One region of the Pseudoalteromonas sp. SR44-2 genome, then DNA from elsewhere that is predicted to be linked to it. Evidence: predicted binding sites of a transcription regulator. Region 1 holds the regulator's gene; each other region holds the start of a gene.
The links. The regulator LexA, encoded in region 1, represses DNA repair genes until DNA is damaged. The targets are predictions, from matches to a motif close to TACTGTATNNNNATACAGTA.
Positions count from the first base shown of each region.

Region 1 (6,070 bases):
TTAGCCAATGTGATATTAAACATGTTGCCTGTCCACTTGGGCAGCCAGTAATAAGCCCCTGCCATTATCGAAAATACAGCCCCTGTTACTAATACATAATGAAAGTGCGCCACTACAAAATAAGTATCGTGATATTGAAAATCAGCAGGTGTAATTGCCAGCATCAATCCCGAAAAACCACCTAAGGTAAACAGCACAATAAACGCAATACTAAAAAGCATTGGCACCTCAAAAGTTATTGAGCCTTTCCACATTGTGGCAACCCAATTAAATACTTTTACTCCTGTAGGTACCGATATAAGCATGGTCGCGTACATAAAAAACAACTCGCCAGCCACCGGCATCCCAGTGGTAAACATATGATGCGCCCAAACAATAAAGCTAAGTAGCGCAATTGAGGATGTGGCGTAGACCATTGATGCATAACCAAAAAGTTTTTTACGAGAAAAGGTAGGCACTATGGTCGATATAATGCCAAAGGCAGGAAGAATCATTATGTATACTTCAGGGTGACCAAAAAACCAAAAAATGTGTTGGAACATCACCGGGTCGCCACCGCCTGCGGCATCAAAAAAGCTGGTCGCAAAATACTTATCGGTAAGTACCATAGTGACAGCCCCTGCAAGCACTGGCATTACGGCTATTAATAAAAAGGCAGTAATTAACCACGTCCATACAAATAAGGGCAACTTCATCCATGTCATGCCGGGGGCACGTAAGTTCACTATGGTTACAATCACATTGATTGCGCCCATTATTGAGCTAATTCCCATAATATGTACGGCAAATACAAACAATGCAGTATTATCATTACTGTATGTTGTGGACAGTGGTGCATAAAAAGTCCAACCAAATGCAGGCCCCCCACCAGGCATAAATAACGATGCCAATAGGATTAAAAACGCAAACGGCAAAATCCAAAAGCTCCAGTTATTCATTCTTGGCAATGCCATATCTGGCGCGCCAATCATGAGTGGTATCATCCAGTTAGCAAGGCCTGTAAAGGCGGGCATAACCGCACCAAACACCATAATTAAACCATGCACTGTGGTCATTTGATTAAAAAAGTGAGGGTCGACCAACTGTAAACCTGGTTGAAATAATTCAGCCCTGATCACCATGGCCATTCCACCACCAATTAAGAACATGGTCAGCGAAAAAATTAAATATAAACTACCTATATCTTTATGATTAGTTGTGTAAAGCCAGCGTTTAAAACCTTTAGCTGGGTGATGAGCATGATGAGCTTCATTGGCGTTAGGTTGTTCTACTATGCTACTCATTAGTTCGCCTCCACTTTGGCATCAAGAGCTGCCTGTATTTGACTCGGTTGAATAACATCACCCGTATCATTACCCCACGCATTACGTTTATAAGTAATAACCGCAGCTAATTGCTTTATAGATAACTGTTTGGCAAATGCTTGCATTGCCGTACCGGGTCGTCCATGGATAACTACATCAATGTGATCTTTTATATCGCCAAGCACTATCGGGCTGCCTTTAAGTGCAGGAAAGACACCCGGTAACCCCATGCCAGTAGGTTGATGACATGCAGCACAATTAGCCATATATACTTGTTCGCCTAAAGTCATTAACTCTTCTTTTGGGAGGGTTTTATCAAGTAATGCGGCATCTGCTAATGCTGCTTTTTGTTTAGCCTGCTTTGCATCTGCAAGCCATGTTTTAAAATCAGCTTCAGATTTAGCGACCACCACAACGGGCATAAAGCCATGGTCTTTACCACACAACTCAGCACATTGGCCTCGGTAAGTACCTTCTTCGTTTATGTTCGTCCATGTTTCATTTATAAAGCCGGGGTTCGCATCTTTTTTAACTGCAAAATCAGGTACCCACCAAGAGTGAATAACATCATCAGAAGTCATTAAAAATCGTACTTTTTGATTTATTGGCAGTACAAGAGGCTTATCAACCTCAAGTAAGTAGTTAGGGTTTTTATCTGCAAGATTCGCTATTTCATCTTGCGGGGTAGATAAAATAGAGTAGAACTCTACATCTTCGCCCATATATTCATAATGCCATTTCCATTGCGAACCCGTAATTTTAATAGTGAGATCAGCTTTGCTGGCATCTTCCATTGCAATAAGGGTTTTAGTGGCTGGTACTGCCATAGCAATTAAAATAACAAACGGAATTGCAGTCCAAAGTATTTCTACTTTAGTGCTTTCGTGAAATTGGGCAGGTACAGCCCCTTTAGATTTACGGTGATGAATAAGTGCCCAAAACATAATTGCGAACACTATCACCCCAATCACACAACATATTATAAATATGGTCATGTGCAGCTGATATACATTATTGCTTATATCGGTTACGCCTTTGCGCATATTGTATTGGCTATTAGCCAAAACTGGGTGCGTAAAAACACATAATATAAGCCACAAGGTAGAGGTCAGTTTACCCATGTGACGGCTCCTTTGATGCTATTGCGAATGCAAAGCGAAGAGGCATACGGCTTAAACGCCAATTCGTTATTTTTATTTTTTTAGCCAATCTCATTTAATATTGATTGGTTTTGCTGCGCCAACAACGGGTTTGTGTATATTGTGTGTTCTCAAAACTAAAAAGCTGTGAGTTATTATTAGCTCAGCACATTAACAATTAGCTAAAAAACGAACAACAAGCAAGTTTTAGTATAAAAAACAATCAGGTGATATTGAATAATTAATAAAAAATCGGTAATCAACTAGGCAACAGGAAGTTCAAAATATGAGCAAAACAAAGGGGTTTAACGCATTCGGAGGGGGAAAATATAAGTGCAAAAAAGTTTACAGCTTAAATAGTCAGTGGGCTGTTTACGCCCTATTTTTTAGTACAAATTTTAAAACAAAAATGCGTACTAATTAGTACGCATTTATAAAGCTGCTTGTTTAAAAGCTATTTTTAAAGTCACATCCAATCAGCGTTTCTTATAACGCCAACGGCTAAGCCTTCAATATTAAAAGACTCATTCTCAAGATCTACTTCAATAGATTCAAAATCGTCGTTTTCAGCATGAAGTAATACTTTACGACCCGCTTTCTCAAGACGTTTTACAGTTACGTCTTCGTCTAGGCGGGCAACAACAACTTGTCCGTTTTCAGCGGTTTGAGTACGATGTACAGCAAGTAAATCACCATCCATAATACCAATATCTTTCATGCTCATACCGTTAACGCGTAGTAAAAAATCTGCAGCCGGTTTAAACATTAATGGATCGATTTTGCAGTGACTTTCAACGTGCTCTTGCGCCAAAATAGGTGAACCAGCAGCAACACGCCCTATAAGCGGTAAACCTAATTGTTCTGGCTCTTCTTCTTCAATTAATTGAATACCACGGCTTGCACCTGGTTTCATTTTAATTGCGCCTTTTTTAGCAAGTGCTTTTAAATGTTCTTCAGCAGCATTGGCACTTTTAAAACCTAATGTTTGCGCTATTTCAGCACGTGTAGGAGGCATACCAGTGTCTTTAATAAAAACTTTAATTAGTTCGAGTATTTGAGCTTGGCGGTTCGTTAATGGTCGCATACAACTGGTTTTCCATACAGTACATTTAACTGTGAGTATATACAGTTAAATAAAAATCGCAAATTTAAATTAAGCCTTAAAATAGCTAAAGTAATTTCACTTGTGTACATTTTAGGGATATAACTAAAGCTGAGTTTATAAATGATTAAAAATGCAAAGGAGACATTATGAGTATTTGGTACCAGCCCATCACCTTAGAGCTGTGCAAGCAGTTAGAGCAAGGCGTTAATGGCCAAGGAACATTAATGAAAACTATGGGGATAGAAGTCACAGAAATTGGCGATGATTATTTGGTTGCCACAATGCCGGCAATTCCTGAGCATCATAACCCAATGGGGATGGTTCACGGCGGTGCTAACGTTGTACTTGCCGAAACAGTTGCCAGCTATGCCGCTAACTTTGTTGTCGATTTTACTAAATTTTACTGTGTAGGGCAGGAAATTAGCGCAAGTCATTTAAAAGCATCTCGCAACGGCACTTTAACAGCAACGGCTAGAGCGTTTCATATTGGCAAACGTAGTTCAGTATGGGAAATAAAAATTACAAATAGCCGCAATGAGCTGTGCTGCGTATCAAAAATGACCGCAGCAGTCGTAGAGCGAAGATAGTTACTTTTCGATTGGGTAAATGGTAATTTCCATACCCGCACCAATCGCAGATATACGCAATAATGTATCTGCATCTAAGGCTTGATTAAAGCACTTAGGAGAAGTCCCTGATTCAAAACCAATATCAAACGTTCTACGTGAACAGCTTAACCATTGCTTTAGCGCATTACGCGAACACGATTCAATAAGCTCACATATATGGTTTATGGCTTTATCAGGTGTGCTCACCTCACCTGTAGCTTCAATACGCGCTAGTTGACGGTATTCGTCTTTGTCATAATGTAAAATCGTCGCGACTTTTTTCAAGTCCGCCACTAGCAAACTAATATCTTGCTTTGATTCAAGCTCAAGATCTACATTTAAAAATTGAATTTCCGACATCGTTTCGTATTTATCCTCTAATAATTTCATTGCAAACTTTAACGCAGTTTTACCGTTATACCAAATCAACTATGCTCTATTAACCACTTTATATGGATATTTCGCAGCTTTTAAGTATTTTTTAGCATTTAAAGCTAGCTGGATATCAAATATTCAGCTCAATTAAACAGATAAGTCATGTTAGGAATTTAAGTGTAATCTTTTTTATTTTTAAATGATTACAGTAAGCTATAGTTTAAACTGCGACAAAATGTCGCAGTAACTTATCCCATTAATGTAATAAACTAGCCTCTAAAAATAATAAGACTAAAACATGAATAAAAAAATATTTAAGCATGCTCGCAAGTTACATAAATGGTTAGGTTATTTATTAGCACTACAAATTTTAGCATGGTTACTAGGTGGTTTGATTATGAGTGCAATCCCTCTTGATAAAGTTCATGGGGAGCATCTTGCTACACGTACTCTCAATAATCCATTTACGCAGGCTGATTATATTGCTTCCCTTGACGATATTGCCTCTCAGGTGGTTAATCCAACACAAATAATTTTTGAGAACTTCTTAACTACACCACTTATTACTGTCTTTAGTAATAACGAGCAGCAAAGCTTCAATGGCATAACAGGCCGACCATTTGAACCGCCAACTAAAATACAAATTACCGCAAATGCTAAAGCACACTTACTTATTGATGCTCAAGTAACAAGCGCTGTACTACTAAAGCAAGGTACGCGAGAAGTTGGATATAAAACCAATGTTTGGCAGGTACAATTTGACGACACATTTAACACAACACTGTACTTGTCAGAAAATAACGGCAAAGTTGTCACCGTTCGCAGCACGCTATGGCGAATATTCGACTTTTTTTGGATGTTACATATTATGGATTACGATGAGCGAGAGGATTTTAATAATCCGCTGCTTATTAGTTTTGCAGCAACCAGCGTACTTTTTTGTTTAAGTGGAATATTATTACTTATACAAAATATACGACTAAAACGATTTATCCGAATTAAAAATAAGAATAAATCAAAGTAGTCATATTGGTTTTTGAGAGCTAGCGCCCACTTATCAAAGAGTAAATAAGCCTAGGGCTTATTTTATTCCAAGTGCTTAAATCGACTCAAATGTCGCTTTAACATTTCGTTTTCGAAAATCAACTCATCACGCTCATCCAGCAATTGTAAAACTAAAGCTATTGCCGACCAATCTAACGAAAAGTCATGCTGGATACGGGCCGCTTTTTTAACTAAGGTCACTGCAGATACCGTAAATTGCCACTGCGTAACATGCTCCCCCTCAATTGGAACCGCAATATTATGCTCAACTAGCTCATATAAAATTGCTTCGCTAATATCACTGCTCAAACATAGCTCTTTGCTAGTAAGTAAATCGTCTTTTTGTGTCACGATAATTTGCATTATGGCTTGCTCCAGTTATTACGGGGATCAAAGTGAGCTTTTTCGGCTAATTCTTCCCACAGTTTTTTACTGGTATCATCAACAGATGTTGGATTAACAATTTTAAGCACAGCAAATAAGTCACCTTTAGCT
Region 1 is NZ_JACJDW010000016.1:82,673-88,742, forward strand. Features, by position in the region: gene ctaD (cytochrome c oxidase subunit I) at 1-1,283, opposite strand, end outside; gene coxB (cytochrome c oxidase subunit II) at 1,283-2,425, opposite strand; gene lexA (transcriptional repressor LexA) at 2,910-3,527, opposite strand; gene H5115_RS11615 (PaaI family thioesterase) at 3,695-4,135, shown strand; gene H5115_RS11620 (hypothetical protein) at 4,136-4,516, opposite strand; gene H5115_RS11625 (hypothetical protein) at 4,830-5,555, shown strand; gene H5115_RS11630 (chaperone modulator CbpM) at 5,618-5,938, opposite strand; gene H5115_RS11635 (DnaJ C-terminal domain-containing protein) at 5,938-6,070, opposite strand, start outside.

Region 2 (6,070 bases), on a different contig from region 1:
CGTTAATTTGCTATCATGGCAGTTAGTTCAATAATAAACCTTATAAGTTGAAATTCCTATGTTAAATTGGTCAAAAATCGATACCGTTTTGCTCGACATGGATGGAACATTACTCGATTTACATTACGACAGTCATTTTTGGCTTAACGTTATCCCTGAGCAACACGCATTAGCTAGAGGCATTAGCCTAGATGCAGCTAAAGCAGATATTTTAAAACGCTATCAAGCTGTGAGCGGTCAAATACAGTGGTATTGTTTAGATTATTGGGAGCAGCAATTAAGCTTGCCTATAATGGAGCTTAAACGAGAGTCTCAGCATTTAATTAAAATGCGCGAAGACGTACCTCATTTTTTAACCGAGCTTAAAAAAGCAGGCAAAGAGTTAATTTTACTTACCAACGCCCACCCTGAGAGCGTCATGCTAAAATTTGAGCACACAGCGATTGATAACTACCTAGATGGTGTAGTGTCTACTCATGAATATGGAGTAAGTAAAGAGCAGCAAAGTTTGTGGCACCAAGTACAAAAAGACTTAGGGTTTAATAAGCAGCGCACTTTGTTTGTAGATGACAGTGTGCCGGTATTAAATGCCGCACGAGAATACGGCATCGAGCACTTACTGGCAGTTGCTAACCCTGATAGCCAACAACCACATAACGAAATAGCCGATTACCTTAGTGTTACCGACTATCGTAAGATTATTTAACTCAGTTTACGTGGGCTAGATTTTTGGGTAACGCGCTTCAAGGCCTTGGTATACTAACTTTGCAAAATCTGCATGTTCTGTATCAAGGCTTTTAACTACTTCAACTAAATGCTCGTTATCTTCTTGCCCGTTCCACTCTTTAATATAGCTACCGTCTTTGTAGCCATGATCTTGGCGGAAAAAGTTTAACGTGTTTTTACCTACGTAGCCGCGATATAAATCATCAATATCCATACCCATTTGCGCCATACAGCCGGCAAAGGCAGCGGCATTAAACGTTTTATCTGCAACAGCGCAAGCCGCTAATATTTCTAGCGTTTGTTTAAAGTCATCCGCTTGTTGCGCATTACTAAGCTCAGTTTCAAGTTGCTTTGCTAAGTCTTCGTAGCTAGTTTTACCGTCAATTCTAAGCGATAGACCAAAATGAAAAATATCAACCAACTCTAAAATAACTTGTTCAGTATCTGGTGTTTGTTTTTTCCACCATTTCCAACCATGATGATCCAGCATTTCAGCGCACTCAACCCAAATAGCGCGGTACCATTCGAATCCTTGAGTAAACCATTGCTCATGTACTTTAGTGTTCATGGCGTTTTGCATTTCTAGCATAACTACTAGCTTGTTTAAATTGGCAGACATATTCATTCCTGTCGTTTTTGATTAGTGTAATAGTACAGATAAAGGAAGCTTAACGCATCAGCACTATCTTAATATGTAGTTTACTTTGAGCCGCTAAATTCAGCCCATGAATCAATTAAATCAATGAAATCTTCAAAGCCACAACCACTACTTAAACCATTTTCTTCAAGCGCTAAATCGTCATCTTGATACGCTATTAGGTCTTCACTGTCTTGATGAAGCGCATGGGCTTCAAATAGTGCTTCGTCTTTGGTTAATATTAAATCTATTTCTTGGCCTTTTAGCGTTAACGGCTCATAGCTTGAACTCACCGATGCAATAAGCGCTTGCACCATAGCTACTTTGTCTTTGCCTATTTCTTCGTTTAGCCAGCGACCAATAATGGCGTGTTCACTGCTTATTTTAATACGTAGCCCACTAATAGGGTCGCGAATAAATTGATATTCCATAGGGTTTGCCTGTAAATCTTTAATTACGTAATTATATACGTAAACGCCCGCAAACCACAGGACATATAAAGTAAAATAGCGCCACTAGGGCGCTATTTTACTCAACTTTAAAGCCGTTAACTTCGCGATCTATAACGCGCTGCGTCAATAATCGACCATAAGTAAATAATAGGCACAAGTACAAAACCTACAAGCACATAAATTAGTGCGTAACTTATTATAATAGCGAGTGCAAAAAATATAGCCGCTAAAATACGCCCTTGCACTAACTGCCCTAAACCAGGAAAAAATATATTACATAATGCTGCGATTACGTTACCGCCAGAACCTTGATCTGCCATACTAACCTCTGTATTTATTTGATTTTATAATTATTTACTTACACACTCTATGCCAATTTATTAAAGCTTACAAATCAAATAGTTAAATTACCCTAGATTTAAAGAGTTAGTAAATTTTGCTAACTTTAGGTCAAATTAGCAATTTTTATTATGCGTTTACACTTTTTTGCTTGTTCAAAAAACTAGCAAGTTACTCGTTTTTAAGGCTATTTTATAAATAGCTGTTTATAAAAACAGTATTTTATTTAGCCTAACAAAAACACCTGTTATACTGCCCACAATATTGATTAAAAAGGCGTAACGATGGACGTTTCACAATTACTCGATGGCTTAAATGACAAACAACGCGATGCCGTTGCAGCCCCACTACAAAACATGCTGGTATTAGCAGGTGCTGGGTCTGGTAAAACACGAGTGTTAGTTCATCGTATTGCGTGGCTTATGCAAGTTGAGCAAGCATCTGCTTACAGTATTTTTGCCGTAACCTTTACTAATAAAGCGGCTAAAGAAATGCGCAGCCGCGTTGAAGAAACACTAAAAGCCCCTGTAGGTGGTATGTGGATTGGTACGTTCCATGGTTTGTCGCATCGTATTCTACGTGCTCATCACCGTGAAGCTAACTTACCAGAAGCCTTTCAAATTTTAGACTCTGACGATCAACTTAGAATGATCAAGCGCTTATTAAAATCAATGAATATTGATGACAAAAAATGGCCCGCCAAACAATTTGGCTGGTACATTAGCGCCAAAAAAGATGAAGCACTTCGTCCTAAAGATATTCAAGCATACGATATTAACGAACAAATGATGCTGCGTGTTTACGCCGCCTACCAAGAGGCCTGTGATAGAGCAGGCCTAGTAGATTTTGCCGAAATATTACTACGCAGCTACGAAGTGTTAAAAAATAACCCTACGTTACTACGTCATTACCAGCAACGCTTTGCACATATGCTCGTAGACGAGTTCCAAGATACAAATACCATTCAATATGCATGGTTAAAGTTACTTGCAGGCGATACAAGCAGTATCATGATTGTAGGCGACGATGACCAAAGTATTTACGGTTGGCGCGGTGCTAAAATCGAAAATATTAAACGATTTTTAACTGACTTTAGCGCAGAAACCATTCGTCTTGAACAAAACTACCGTTCAACTGCAACTATTTTGAAAGCGTCTAATGCATTAATTCAAAATAACTCAGAGCGTATGGGTAAAAGCTTATGGACCGACGGTAACGATGGCGAGCCAATTTCTATTTATGCGGCATTTAATGAGTTAGACGAAGCGCGCTTTGTAAGTAGCAAACTACGAAGCTGGTTAAATGCAGGTAATGCCCTACAAGATGCCGCAATTTTATACCGTAGTAACGCGCAATCTCGTGTACTCGAGGAAGCCATGCTACAAGAAGGCTTAAAATACCGTATTTATGGTGGTATGCGATTCTTCGAACGACAAGAAATTAAAGATGCGTTGTCGTACTTACGCCTAGTAGGTAATCGTCAAGACGATGCCGCATTTGAGCGTGTAATTAATACGCCAGCACGCGGTATTGGCGATAAAACATTGAGCCATATACGAGATTGTGCACGAGCAGAATCGTTACCGCTTTGGTATGCCGCAAAAGCAATTGTAGAACAACAGCATTTATCTGGTCGTGCTTCTGGTGCAGTAAGTAAGTTTGTAGAACTAGTAGAACAAATAGAAGATAAAATTAGCGATCTAACTTTGCATGAGCAAGCCAAGTACACAATTCAAACCTCAGGCTTAATGGCAATGTACCAAGCCGAAAAAGGTGAAAAAGGCCGTGCTCGCGTAGAAAACTTAGAAGAGCTAATTAGCGCTTGTGATCAGTATGAGCTGCCTGAAGACGAAGAGTACAGCTCACCTTTACAAGGCTTTTTAGCCCATACGTCACTTGAGTCAGGTGAAGGACAAGCAGAAGAGCACGAAGACGCCGTACAAATGATGACGCTTCACTCAGCTAAAGGCTTAGAGTTTCCGCTAGTGTTTATGGTAGGCGTAGAAGAAGGCATGTTCCCTTCTCAGCAAAGCAACGAAGAGTCGGGTCGCTTAGAAGAAGAGCGCCGCCTTTGTTATGTAGGCATGACACGAGCAATGGATAAGTTATACATTAGCCATGCTGAGAGTCGCCGTTTATACGGGCAAGAAAAATACCATAGCCCATCTCGCTTTTTACGCGAAATCCCTGAAGACTGCGTAGAAGAAATCCGTATTAAAACACAGGTTTCTCGCCCGCCTGCCGCTGGGCGTTTTAGCGCATCAGTTAGCCATGCCGCATTTGAAGACAGTGGCTTTAACTTAGGACAACGCGTACTGCATGCTAAGTTTGGTATTGGTACTGTACTGAATTATGAAGGTAGTGGCGCACAATCTCGCGTACAAGTTAACTTTGACGACCTTGGTAGCAAATGGTTAGTAACGGCCTATGCACGATTACAAGCGGTATAAAGCACACCTAAATGAGTTAGAGCAACAATTAGCTGGCGCGTATCATCGTCAGCTAGTGTTGATCACGGGCAGCCCAGCTTGGTGTTATGAAATACTTAACTCATTAATAGATGAAAACAATACACTTGTTGTATCAAAGCAGTGCGCGATTAAAAATTCGTACTGGCCTACTCGCACACACCAAATTTTAGGGCAAGAATTTGCTCATGCTGTTTACGATGGTTTTAGTGGTTTGCACCCTGATAAACTTGCAGCACTTGCCGGCACCGTTAAAGCAGGAGGTATACTGTTTTTATTACTGCCTGAACTAGATGATTTAGCCTCTTGGCAAGATCCCGCATTAAGTACAGTGCAATCACACGGTCAGAGCATTGACTACAGCATATTTAATCAACGTTTCGCGACTATTATTAAACCGTTACCTGCTTTTCACTTTAGTGAAAAAAATGGCTGTATTAGTAATAACGCTAGCTATGTAATGCATAATAAAATTGATTATCTACCACAGCAAAACTGTATTGAGCAGATAGTAAAAGTAGCTAATGGCCGTGCAAACAGGCCTTTACTCATTAATGCTGATAGAGGCAGAGGTAAGTCGGCAGCACTTGGCTTAGCCGCGGCAAAACTAACTGATAAAAAAGTAATTATTTGCAGCACTCAGTTTAAAGCGACCCATAGCAGCTTTAAATATTTAGCCCAAGAGTTAAGCCTTCAATACAACGCTGAACATAAACAGCTCGCCAACTTGCACTACGTTGCACCTGACGCGTTATTAAACACACTACCTGAGTGCGATTTACTACTCGTTGATGAAGCTGCAGCAATCCCTGTTCCGTTATTACTACAAATGCTAGCTCATTACCCTCGTATAGTATTTGCAAGCACTCTGGTTGGGTATGAGGGCAATGGTAGGGGTTATACCATTCGCTTTAGTAACTATATTAAAGCGCACTATAAAGCCTCTAAAGTTGTAACGCTTGATGAGCCACTGCGTTTTGCTAAACACGATCCCCTCGAGAAGCACATTCGCACCTTGCTTGCACTCGATGCAGAATATATAGAGTTAAGTAGTGGTGAATTAGAGCAGCCAATTCATAGCGAAGTAACTCAGCAATCCCTTGTAAACAATGAATCTTTACTGCAGCAAGTTATTGCCCTACTTGCACTGGCTCACTATCAAAGTAGTGTCAACGACTTACGCCAACTACTAGACGCACCATCGCAAAGACTATTTATTAGCAAAATTAATAATCAATTAGTTGGCGTATGCTTAATCGCCATAGAAGGTGGTTTGAGTGAAGAACTTGCCCTACAGGTTATAAGTGGAGAGCGCCGTCCGCAAGGACATTTAATGGCGCAAGCACTCTCACAACTTAGCTTTAATAATGACTGTTTAACACAACTGAGCGCTCGCGTTGTACGAATAGCGATTGATCCGAGTTCCCACAATATAGGACTTGGTAAAA
Region 2 is NZ_JACJDW010000038.1:24,955-31,024, forward strand. Features, by position in the region: gene yrfG (GMP/IMP nucleotidase) at 59-706, shown strand; gene H5115_RS17600 (dUTP diphosphatase) at 722-1,345, opposite strand; gene H5115_RS17605 (YacL family protein) at 1,426-1,794, opposite strand; gene H5115_RS17610 (hypothetical protein) at 1,911-2,135, opposite strand; gene uvrD (DNA helicase II) at 2,439-4,604, shown strand; gene H5115_RS17620 (GNAT family N-acetyltransferase) at 4,582-6,070, shown strand, end outside.
Region 2: a site for LexA is predicted at 2,355-2,374, ahead of uvrD (DNA helicase II). Genes of this name have one in related genera too.

Region 3 (6,070 bases), on a different contig from region 1:
AAACGTCTTGAAAAACTACAACTGCGTATTAATATTGAAAGCCAAATAAAACGTGGCTTATCTGCCCGCTCAGCAAGTATGGTTGGCTCTGCAAGACAGTATTTTGAAAAAGCACAGGCAACGCTCAATGCAGTTACATACACCGATGAATATGTAACAACAAAACGCCAAGAAGTTGAAGGTTACTTAGAAGCAATTAGTGTTGAACTAAGAGCTTCTAATGCAAGCGCACTTAAAAAGAAAACAGAAGAAGAGCAAGACGACTTAGATATATTGTTTGCTCCTAAAAAGAAATGGTAGCGTTTTTATAAAAGCATTAAAAAGCCTGCACAAATTAAATTTGTGCAGGCTTTTTTTATTTTTCGTTAGCCATTAAGACAAAAATGCAAACTTGAAAACAAACAAGGCTGTTAATATCCAAACACTAATACTGACTTGATCTTTTTTACCACACAATACTTTAACCGCGGTGTAAGATATAAAGCCAAGCGCAATACCGTGTGCAATCGAGAACGTTAATGGTGTCATTAGCAACACAACCGTTACGGGAATTGCATCGGTCATATCATCCCAATCTACAAACTTTAAATTTTGTAGCATCAGTACAGCGACATATAAAATAGCACCTGCCGTAGCATAAGCCGGTACCATTTGTGCAAGCGGTGCAAAAAACATCATTAGTAAAAAGCAAATACCTACAACTACAGCCGTTAAGCCAGTACGTCCGCCAACAGATACACCAGCAACCGATTCTATATACGATGTAGTCGTAGACGTGCCTAGCATCGCACCTGCAATTGTTGCAGAGCTGTCAGCACTTAGTGCGCGTCCTAAACGAGGCATGTTACCTTTTTCATCAGCTAAACCAGCTTTTTGAGTGACTGCAACTAATGTACCCGAAGTATCAAAAAGATCGACAAACAAGAATGCAAAAATAACACTCATCATTGATATATCAAAAGCGGCGGCAAAATCTAGTTGCATAAAAGTAGGCATTATTGATGGTGGCATAGCCATAACACCGTGATATTCAACTAGCCCTAAACTTAGTGCAATGCCTGTCACTAATAAAATACTAATAAGTACACCGCTTTTAAAATCGCGGTATAAAAGCGCTGCAATTACAAAAAAGCTTAATATAGCTAATAATGGGCCTGGGGAAGTAATGTCGCCCAATTGCACTAGTGTTGCAGGGCTTGAGACAATAATGCCTGCATTTTTAAGGGCAATTAAGGCTAAAAAAGCACCAATACCTGTTGCGATAGCTCGCTTGAGCACCAGAGGTATGGCATTAATAATCCATTCTCTGACTTTAAATAAGCTTAAGAATAAAAATATACAACCCGACATAAAAACAGCCCCTAATGCGGCTTGCCAGGTATAACCCATTCCTAATACGACGCCATACGTAAAAAAGGCATTTAGTCCCATGCCAGGCGCTAATGCTAATGGATAATTAGCCCATAAGCCCATTATAAAACAGCCTATCGCAGCTGCTATACATGTCGCTACAAATGCAGCCCCTTGGTCCATCCCTGCCTCAGCAAGCATAGCCGGGTTTACAAATACAATGTATACCATAGTAATAAAGGTAGTTAGGCCAGCAACGCATTCGCGTTTAACTGTTGAATTATTTTCGCTGAGTTTAAATAAGGCTTCAAACATAATAAACTTGTGATAGTAAAAAGTGGCGAGATTTTAACATAAAAATTATCTTTTACAGGACATTTTACCTTGCTATATACTAAACTGTTAAAGTAGTTAAAATAATAAATGAACCAATATGCTTAAAACAACACCTTGTGAGCAAGACTTAGAGCAACAGCTAGACAACATTTTAGGTTTTGTTACTCAACCAGAAAGCAGCCCCGCGCCCATTGATAATAAAAAAGATGAGCAAAGTACTATTAATAAAGCCCTATATTATTTAAAAAATAATCAAGCTCCATTGGCTGCAAAATGGATGCGCCTTGCTGCAATGGCAGGAAACCATAGAGCACAGTTTTATTTAGGTTTATTTTTTGTAAAAGGTGAAGGCGTGCCACAAAGTGTATTTCATGCTGTAGCGTGGTTGAGCTTAGCGAGTAGCCAAGGGTATGCACCTGCCACTGCAGCGGTTACAGATATACGCAAACATATCGAAACTAAGCGATTTAAAGATGCTCAATGTTATGCAGCAAGTTTGTACGAACAAATTCACCAACTCCAGTTTTCTCATATGATCCCTCGCACGAGTGAAAACACATAAACCAACTAAGTTATAAGTACTGTATACAGTGTTGAAAAATACTGTATATAGTTACAAAGATACTCCTACACAGTATAAAACCCACAAATGAAGACACTACTCAAAAATTTATTTTAAAACAACCTTCTCAAAAACAAGCCTATAACAAGTTGATTAATAAAGAATTATAGATTTAAAAATAAAAAACAATGATCAAAGGCTGAATAACTGTACAAATAAATAGCATAAAATGCTTGCACGAAAGCACTGTATAAACTACTGTATATGAATACTGTATATGAATACTGTATAAAAACCCAGTGAGTGAAACTATGTTACAGCCTATTACCGTGCGAACAGTTAAAAGTTACCAACAAGACGAGCAAAGCGATTGCGTAAATTTGATCCAAATTGAAGATGAAATTTCAGCGACCTTTGAGCTTTTAAAAGTATTACACCAATACAATAGCTCTAATGCATGGACGTTATTAATTGCGCCAGATCATGTACCGAGCAAAGCTTTACTTGACTCATGCTCTATTGATACAAGTAAATTACTTGTTATTAGACAGAAGCACCTAGTAAATCTAGAGTATGTATTAAATTCTGCGTTACATAATGGAAACTTTGCAGCGGTAATCACCTGGACCGATATAGTTAATAACCAACTACTTACAAATCTATCGTTCGATTTAAGTAAAACGAATACAAAACTATACTGTTTTACTAAAAACGCACAAACAACAGAGATACCACTCGCTCAATAAGCTTGTTAAACTAATGTTTTAGACTTTGTATTATTATTATGACTTCACTCAATGCCATACTATGTTTTTGCAGCAGTGGGCACAATTATGCCGATTGCTGCGAGCCGCTTCACTTATCTGTAAAGCAAGCTGACACTCCTGAACAACTTATGCGCTCACGATTCAGCGCTTATGTTATTAAAAATGCAAAATATGTTTATCAAACCTACGCAAAAGAAAAACAAGCTGAGAATCCGGTTAAAGAAATCAATGATTTTGCTAACAGCTGTCGATTTATAAATCTTGATTTAATTGACTCAAGCCATGATGGCGATACTGGAACTGTAGAATTTAAAGCCCAATATTTTTATCAAAACTTATTTTGTGAGCTTCATGAAAAATCGCAGTTTATTAAAGAAAACACTCAATGGCGTTATTTAGATGGCACTATATATCCTGTTGAAGATATTAAAGTAGGCAGAAATGATAACTGCCCATGCGGTAGCAATAAAAAGTACAAAAAATGTCATAGCATGTAATCAATAATCTTATTTAATATTTATTACCTAAAAGGTGTTTTTAAGTGGCAGAGTGATTTATTAGCTAACTAAACTTAAAAACACACTTTGTTACGCCCTTGCATTTTAGACTCATACATTTTTTCATCTGCGATCTGCAACGTGTTTTTGTTATTTACGTATGGTTGTAGGGTTGCACCGCCAATACTAATAGTCACAAAATCATATTCTGAATATTTGTGTAATATTCCTAAATCGGCCACATTCTGTTTAATTTTATCAGCAACACAAATTGCACCTTCAGTGCTTGTATGCGGTAGAACAGCTACAAACTCTTCGCCGCCATAACGCGCAACAAAATCGGTTGGCCTTTGCAAACTATTAGTAATAGTTTGTGCTACTAGGTTTAACACCGTATCCCCCTGCACATGACCATAGATATCATTGTATTGCTTAAAGTAATCTATATCGATGAGTAATAGTGCATAGTCAACTTTTTCTCGTAAGGCGCTTCGTTCCATTTTAGAAAAATGTGCATCAAAATAACGGCGATTGAATACTTTAGTTAAATCATCTAAAAATACTTTTTGATTGAGTAAGTCGTGTTGAAGTTTCATCGTGATATGGGCGCGCACTCTTCTATATAAAGTTTCCGAGTTAGTTGGTTTCTTTATAAAATCTACAGCCCCTGCTTCCCAGCACTCTTCTTCTTGATTTTCAGATGAGGTTACAAAAATAACGGGGATATCTTGTGTTTCAGGTATATTTTTTAATTTTAGACATGTTTCAATACCACTCATTCCTTCCATATTAATATCGAGTAGTATTATATCTGGCGGATTATGTTTACAAATTTCAATCGCATCCTCACCACAGCTCGTTGTTGTTACACTAAAATGCTCTGATAATATTTTTTTTAATACAATTAAGCTTAATAGCTGATCATCAACGACAAGTACCTTAGAGTTCTTTAAGCTTAATTTCAATTGGTGGTCAGAGTAATTTATAGGCATGGTACAACTGTTTTGTTTTTTTAATTAAACACACCTTATATCACTATATTTTGTTATGTAAATGTTAATATAATAAAATTCTACTTATTAGTTACTAATAAAAATGATTTATGGTGAATCTTTAATGCATAAAAACAAAAAATGAGCCACTTGGGCTCATTTTAAAACTTCGAATACTTAATTTAGTTAAGTATTATTCGTCATCATCTAAATCTAATTGCTGACGTTGAGCAGGTCGAGCTAAAATCTCTACGTAGAAAGAGGTCAAACCTTGCTTTTCAATTTCGCCAATTTGGTTACTTAATTCAGCAACGTGCACAACTTGCGCATCTTCAGCTGTGTTACCAAACTTACAGTCAAATGCCCAATAGTCAGCATCTTCAGGTAGCGTTTTATTACGCTCTCTTTTCAAATATTTTTTCACTTCGTGCTTTGCAGCATCAACCATACGAGGGTATTTGATTTTCTCGTGATTTAGCGTGAATGTTTTCTTCATTACGTTCCTAATTACCTTGGTTTAATGATAATGGCATTTCATGTCATACCATTTGACGCCATTATAGCAATTGCATTTAATTTTTGGATGCTTTTTTTTCATTAAATCAATTATTAGCAAATATATAAAGCAGACCCGTTATAAAGCATATATTAACTGATGATTAATACAATCATATATCACACCGCAATAAGCTGAAGTGGTTGATGTATTGCATCATTATTAAGGCTGTCGTAAAAAGCAGCTGCATCTATAGGAGGATTCGCAAGTTGTGTTTGTTCGCTTTTAATTCTTCTTCTGACAGCAAGCTCACAGTTATCTATTATATTAAGTGGAATATGCTTATCATCATTTCTAATCGCAAGTGGTTCAGGCTTTAAGCACTGTTTTAGCTTAATACTTGTCATACCGCAGCGCTCTCCTTCTTGAGATATTAATGATGCATTAAACTGTCCAACCAACATATTGTATTCATCAGGGGCTAAAAGTTGCTTTGGACCTGCGCCAAATTGCTTTCTTAATGCCTCTTCTTCTATAACTAAATTATCTATTTCAGTTTTTGGTAAATGAAATTGGCTAAAGTCGAGTGCGTCATGTGACAGCATCGCTAATAATAGAGAAAATTCGCCACGGCGATTTTCATGCACACTATTATTGAGCCTACTGTTTAACTGACTCTCTGTGATTAACAAATCATCTATTTGCATAGTCTTTAGTCGATTGTGGTAACTGATAGATATTTATCGGCTTTATTTCAATTTTCTTTAGCTTTTTTCTTTACTTAAATACGCAATTTGCTATTATCAGCGCCGTTGCATTGGAGGGGTTCCCGAGCGGCCAAAGGGATCAGACTGTAAATCTGACGGCTCAGCCTTCGCTGGTTCGAATCCAGCTCCCTCCACCACTTTTCTTACCGCTAAGTTAAGTGGGGCCAAATGCAATAAAATTAGTGTGGAGGGGTTCCCGAGCGGCCAAAGGGATCAGACTGTAAATCTGACGGCTCAGCCTTCGCTGGTTCGAATCCAGCTCCCTCCACCACTTCTCTACTATTCCTATATTCCTATATTCCT
Region 3 is NZ_JACJDW010000027.1:51,675-57,744, forward strand. Features, by position in the region: gene H5115_RS15415 (hypothetical protein) at 1-300, shown strand, start outside; gene H5115_RS15420 (NCS2 family permease) at 373-1,665, opposite strand; gene H5115_RS15425 (tetratricopeptide repeat protein) at 1,784-2,248, shown strand; gene H5115_RS15430 (SulA-like leucine-rich domain-containing protein) at 2,560-2,994, shown strand; gene H5115_RS15435 (YchJ family protein) at 3,033-3,512, shown strand; gene H5115_RS15440 (diguanylate cyclase) at 3,587-4,504, opposite strand; gene H5115_RS15445 (DUF6172 family protein) at 4,698-5,000, opposite strand; gene H5115_RS15450 (VC2046/SO_2500 family protein) at 5,180-5,707, opposite strand; tRNA gene H5115_RS15455 (tRNA-Tyr) at 5,820-5,904, shown strand; tRNA gene H5115_RS15460 (tRNA-Tyr) at 5,954-6,038, shown strand.
Region 3: a site for LexA is predicted at 2,505-2,524, ahead of H5115_RS15430 (SulA-like leucine-rich domain-containing protein). Genes of this name have one in related genera too.

Region 4 (6,070 bases), on a different contig from region 1:
ACTTGCTGTTGGTAGTGTTTATCAAAGTCAGTAAAGGTGGTTTTAAGCCAATTATGCTGACTTTGTTGATACTCAGGCGATTGAAGTACATTATTTTTTAATGCGCGGTTAATTTTTTTAAGGGCTTGCTCTGCAAAATTATTAGGTGCTTTAGCCGCACAGCCTATTGCTCCTCTTATAAATTGAATGTCATTTTCTGCAATTGGCACACTTTCTATATTCGTATACTCCCCTTGTTTATTAAAGTAATCAGCCATAAACGGGTAATCAATTGAGTAGTCTAAAAAGCCGTGACTCAAGCGTGCTATAACAGCCTGACTTTCATTTTCGCTACTCCAACTTAACGAAGACTCTTTATCTCGTTTTGTATTTTCAATAATTGTATTAATTTTAGTTGTAAATTTACGTGCAGCCGCTTGCCCGTATACATATTGCGGGTCGGTTAATAAATTAATAAGGTGAATAGGCGAGCCGTGCTTTTCTTCTAATTGCGGCTTTAGCTCTTTAGTCGTGATAATTGAAAATGGGGGATATACCGTTGTTGGATTTGAGTAGTTAAGTTGTTGGTTATTATTTTTTTTATAAATAACACACGGAAAACATACATTTTTCCCTTCATTTAAATATTTATTTATACGCTGCTGAGGAACAATTAAGCGAGTATGTTTTACATCAGTTATGGTTCTGATGAGTTGCTCGGTTAGGTTGTCGCAAATTCCGCCTTGTGGTGCGCTTTCGCTTTTAGCTATATGAAAAGGGGGCGTGTAACTTTGCAGCCAAATAATTTCTTCTAGAGGCTGTACTTTTTGCTCAACGGCGTGCGCGTTAAATACAATCAATAAGCAAAATGCATAGTATCCGTTTTTCAGCATTGATAAGTGTTCGTTGAATTAAGAAAACTTAATAAAAGTATAGTGTTGGTTGTAGTAGGGTCAAATATTTTAGTTAAAAGCAACCTCATTCAAGGCTGCTTTTAACTCATACATGCTTAATAAGGCATCGGATGGTTTCTAAATATGGTGTTAATCTCACTAAGAATTTCGTCGTTTAGCGTTATGCTAAATGCGTCTATATCTTCCTTTAGTTGAGCTATAGATGTTGCTCCAATAATTGAAGAAGTTACGCCATCTACTTGGTTACACCATGCTAAGGCTAGTTGTGCTGGAGTTATATTGTTTGCATGAGCCAGCTCAACATACTGCTTAGTGGCTTGCTCTGCATTGGGTGTATCTCTAAAAATACCGTTGCGCTGCATGAAGGTCCAACGAGAGCCTTCAGGGCGAGCACCGTTTAGGTATTTACCCGTTAATAAACCGGCTGCTAAAGGCGACCACGGTAAGTAGGCAATATCTTCGTGTACACATTGTTCTATTAAATACGGCCAGTCTTTAGCGTGCGCTAAGCTAAACTCATTTTGAATAGATACCATACGCGGTAAGTTATGCTCTTTGGCCAAACTTAAAAATTGGCTTATACCCCATGGCGTATCGTCAGATAAACCGCAGTGTTTAATTTTACCTGCTTTAACACATTCATTAAGGCCTTCTAGAATATCAAGCATACTAGCTTGTTGCTCTTGTGTATTTACGTCGGTAAATTTAAGAGTGCCGGGCCATTGTCTGCCAAAGTGAGGGGTAGAGCGGTTTGGCCAATGTAGTTGATATAAATCAATGTAGTCTGTTTGAAGTCGCTTAAGTGAATCATCCACGGCTTCTATTACTGTTTGGCGAGTAATATTGCCGCCATCACGTACCCACGATAATCCATTGCCTGCAATTTTTGTAGCTAGTACCACATCGCTGCGCTTTTGCTGATTACGCGATAGCCAATTGCCAATAATTTCCTCGGTTTTACCATAGGTCTCTGGCGAAGGAGGCACAGCATACATTTCGGCTGTATCAATAAAGTTTACGCCTTGCTCTAGCGCGTAGGCTATTTGTTCATCAGCGTCGCTTTGAGTATTTTGTTTACCCCAAGTCATACTCCCTAGGCACACTCGAGATACGTTTACGCCACTGCTACCTAGTGGGTTGTATTGCATAAAAATTCCTTAACTAAATTAGTTTTGAGCATGGCTGATTAAAGCCGATAAAAGAGGCTCGGAGATTGGGGCTTTTTGCCCTGTAGTAAAATCAAACATTACAACTTTAGATGCACCCGTAGTCGTTATTGCTTTTTGTGCATGGCTGTAAACTGTGTAGTTCATGGTAAAGCGATCTGTTTTAAGATCTGTAATTGTAACGCCTACAGTGAGTGTGTCGGGAAAAGTTACTGGGCGTTTATAGCGAACGTTATTTTCGCTTATTACTGGGCCCACACCGTTTGGGCTTATTGTGTCGAACAGATTTATTTTATTTAAAAAGTCGATTCGGGCTATTTCAAAGTAACGTAAATACACTACATTATTTACGTGTTGTAGCGCATCCATATCAGCCCATGCTACGGTGATATCGGTATGAATAGGGTGCTGATCTTTAAACGTTTGCATTATTTATTGGCCCTTGATTTTTAAAGTACTTAGATTATCAACATGGTGTTACGAGCTCAAGGTAATTAATGGCATGTTTTTTTTATAAGATGATTGTACCTGTTTAATTTTAGGTCTACAGTTAAATTACACAGACACACAAAAACACACACAAAGGTAAAAATATGCAGAATATAATTAATTGGTCCTTAGCTTGTTTGGTTTTTATAGCTTCTTTTACCTGTTACGCGATGGGGAATGAATCTGGCGCTATCATTTTAATGTTGGCAGGATTTTTATTTGAGGTTATGTATTGGCTACGTGGTTATAAGAGATCAGAGGACAATAAACACTTTTTTTAATCGTTAACTAGGGCCTGTTGACCTTTCAGGATTAAAATTTGTTCAATCTAGGGGCTATTTAATCGCGGCGCGAGGTTTGTGACCTAGTGGGCTAAGTAAAAACCGAGCAAAGCTTCCGCGTCCTGCTCACGCCCCTTACCTACATCCATGTAGGCAACAAAGAGTACATTGGCCCTAGGCAGAACCCTTCGGGCAGCGTATGTTTGGCATTTGTGCTACGTTATCGCCTATTTATGGGGAATAACCACACTACATAGGCTCTGCCTTGCCTAAATACCAAACATACTGCTGCAAATTTTAACCTCGAAAGATAAACAGGCCCTAGGCTTGCTTATCGCATGTGATTCTATAATAATGACTGTATAAATAACCAGTTATTGTTGTGGTGATGAAAAAGTTTATTCACATAGACATGGATTGCTTTTATGCAGCAGTAGAAATGCGAGATAATCCAAAACTTGCATGTGTACCGCTTGCTATTGGAGGCAATAGCCGACGAGGCGTGCTCTCAACCGCTAACTATATAGCTAGAGAGTATGGCGTACGATCGGCTATGTCGAACTATCATGCTAAACAATTATGCCCCGATTTAGTTATTGTCCCAGGACGCATGGCTGTATACAAAGAAGCTTCAAACCAAATACGTGAAGTATTTAGCCGCTACACAGACTTAATTGAACCCCTTTCTTTAGACGAAGCCTACCTAGATGTAACAGACAGCACCGCTTGTAAAGGCAGTGCCACACTTATTGCCCAGCAAATAAGAGCCGATATTTACAATGCTACAGGGCTCACGGCATCAGCAGGTATTGCACCGATTAAATTTATTGCCAAAATAGCCAGTGACGAAAACAAACCGAATGGTCAATTTGTCGTTTTGCCTGATGAGGTTGATGGCTTTTTAGCGCAATTACCGCTTGGGAAAATTCCAGGAGTGGGCAAAGTAACGCTCGAAAAGCTAAATTTAAAAGGCTTATATACCGGCAAGGATGTACGTGAAAAAGGCGTTAACTGGATGCAGCAACATGTGGGTAATTTTGGTGTGTCGCTTTATCAAAAATGTGCAGGTGAGTATGTTGGTAAAGTATCCACAGATCGTATAAGAAAATCGCTGAGTGTTGAACATACCTACGAGTACAACAAAACAAGTTTGCAAGAGTGCTTATATGAGCTGCCAAGATTGTTAGAGGAATTAGTTTTAAGGCTAAATAAACAGCAGTTACAAAACCGTATTAATAAATTGAGTGTTAAGGTGAAGTTTGCAAATTTTGTAGTGACCTCAGCCGATCAGGTATATCACGAGCTAAATACAGAAATATTTGTTCAACTACTTACTAAGGCTTACCAGCGTGGGCTTCAACAGCCTGTAAGATTACTTGGCATAGGCGTTGGCATTAAAAACGAGCCAGAGCAAAACTTCCAACTTAGTATTCTCGATTAAGCTGTAAAGCCTGTAACTCCAAGTTGCCATTTATTGATAGGTTATGTGATTAGCTCATCGCTCCTTGCTGGTCTTCAATATTTAAATCGACGATAATAGGGGCTTATGTTTTCTAACAGGACCTTATTTATGGCATACCCTCAAGCGGTTAGTGCAAGCCTTGAATGCACATCTCATGATGCGCTTATTATTATTAGTAATGACTTTTCTCAGTTACCAAATAACTCATTACGTGATGCTATTTTAGCTCATGCAAACGTAGATTCTCGCATCGGTAAGCAAGTTACTTTATTAGTAATTGAAAACAAGCGCGTTGTACTTGCGCCAACCGGTCCGTTAAATAGAGATTACGACGACGTGCGTCGTTATTTTGATGCTGCTAAATTAGCAATTAACGAAGCAAAAGCGTCGGGCAGTGTTAACCCTGCATTATTTTTACCAAATTTAAATGGCGATAGCCGTTATCAGCATGCTTTAGAAGTTGCTTATTTAGGCGCTTGCCAAGCCTTATGGCAGCCATTAGAAGCGCGTGAATATCACGGTGAAAGCATTGAACCAATTACACAGATTGGTTTAGTTGGCGCAAGCGAGCAAACTATTAAAGCTGTTAATGCAATTGCAGCTGGCCAATATGCAGCGCGTGACCTGTGTGGCACTGAACCTGAGCGTATGGCTCCCCCACGTTTTGCTGATTACTGCGTTGAATTGTTTAAAGGCTCAAACATTGCAGTTGACGTAATTGATGATATTGCAGCTATCGATAAAAACTACCCAATGCTAAGTACAGTTGCTCGCGCATCGTATGCAGTTGAGCGCCATCACCCACGTGTTGTTAAGCTTGAATATGTACCAGAGGGAGAAATTACTCGCACACTTATGTTTGTAGGTAAGGGCCTTGTATACGATACAGGCGGTGCAGATTTAAAAGTAGGCGGCCATATGGCAGGCATGAGTCGTGATAAAGGCGGCGCAGCTTCTGTTGCGGGCTTTATGAAAGCCGTTGCTGATTATCAGCCTAAAGGCGTTAAAGTGGTATCGTACTTAGCTGTTGTTCGCAACTCTATTGGCTCAGATTGTTTTGTGCCAGATGAAATTATTACTAGCCGTGAAGGTGTTCGTGTACGTATTGGTAATACCGATGCAGAAGGGCGTTTAGCAATGGGCGACCTGCTTAGCGAAATGAAAGATTTAGCTAAAGGTGAGATTAACCCAACGCTGTTTACTGTTGCTACATTAACGGGTCATGCGGCACGTGCAATGGGTCCTTACGGTGCGTATGTTGAAAATGGTCCAGCTCGTAGTGCTGGTGTCTCACGTCAAATAGCTGACCTTGGAGATTTGTGGGCCGATGGCGCTGAAGTATCGCGTTCACGCCGTGAAGACTACGACTTTATTAAACCACGTACGCTAGCTGACGATGTTTTATCTAGCAATAACGCAGCATCTGCCGTTACTGCTCGTGGACATCAGTTCCCTATGGCGTTTATGGCTATTGTTGGTGGGCTTGATAAGCACGGTAATGACTCTGCACAGCCTCTACCTTATGTTCATATGGATATAGCAGGTAGCGGTGTTGAAGGCGGTGATTGGCAGCATGGTAAGCCAACAGCTGCATCAGTAACGAGCTTGTTTGCACGTTATTGTTTGTAAGCTAAAAACTTACATGTAATAAAAAAGCCCTGTTAATTCAGGGCTTTTGCATTTTATGAGAACGCTATCGATTAATCTAATTTAAAACGATTAACTACGCTCGAAAGACCTTCGCTACTTTGTTTAAGGTTATCACTGGCATCGGTAAGC
Region 4 is NZ_JACJDW010000004.1:28,186-34,255, forward strand. Features, by position in the region: gene H5115_RS03520 (ABC transporter substrate-binding protein) at 1-872, opposite strand, end outside; gene H5115_RS03525 (aldo/keto reductase) at 989-2,041, opposite strand; gene H5115_RS03530 (thioesterase family protein) at 2,060-2,488, opposite strand; gene dinB (DNA polymerase IV) at 3,218-4,270, shown strand; gene H5115_RS03540 (leucyl aminopeptidase family protein) at 4,400-5,920, shown strand; gene H5115_RS03545 (methyl-accepting chemotaxis protein) at 5,992-6,070, opposite strand, start outside.
Region 4: a site for LexA is predicted at 3,186-3,205, ahead of dinB (DNA polymerase IV). Genes of this name have one in related genera too.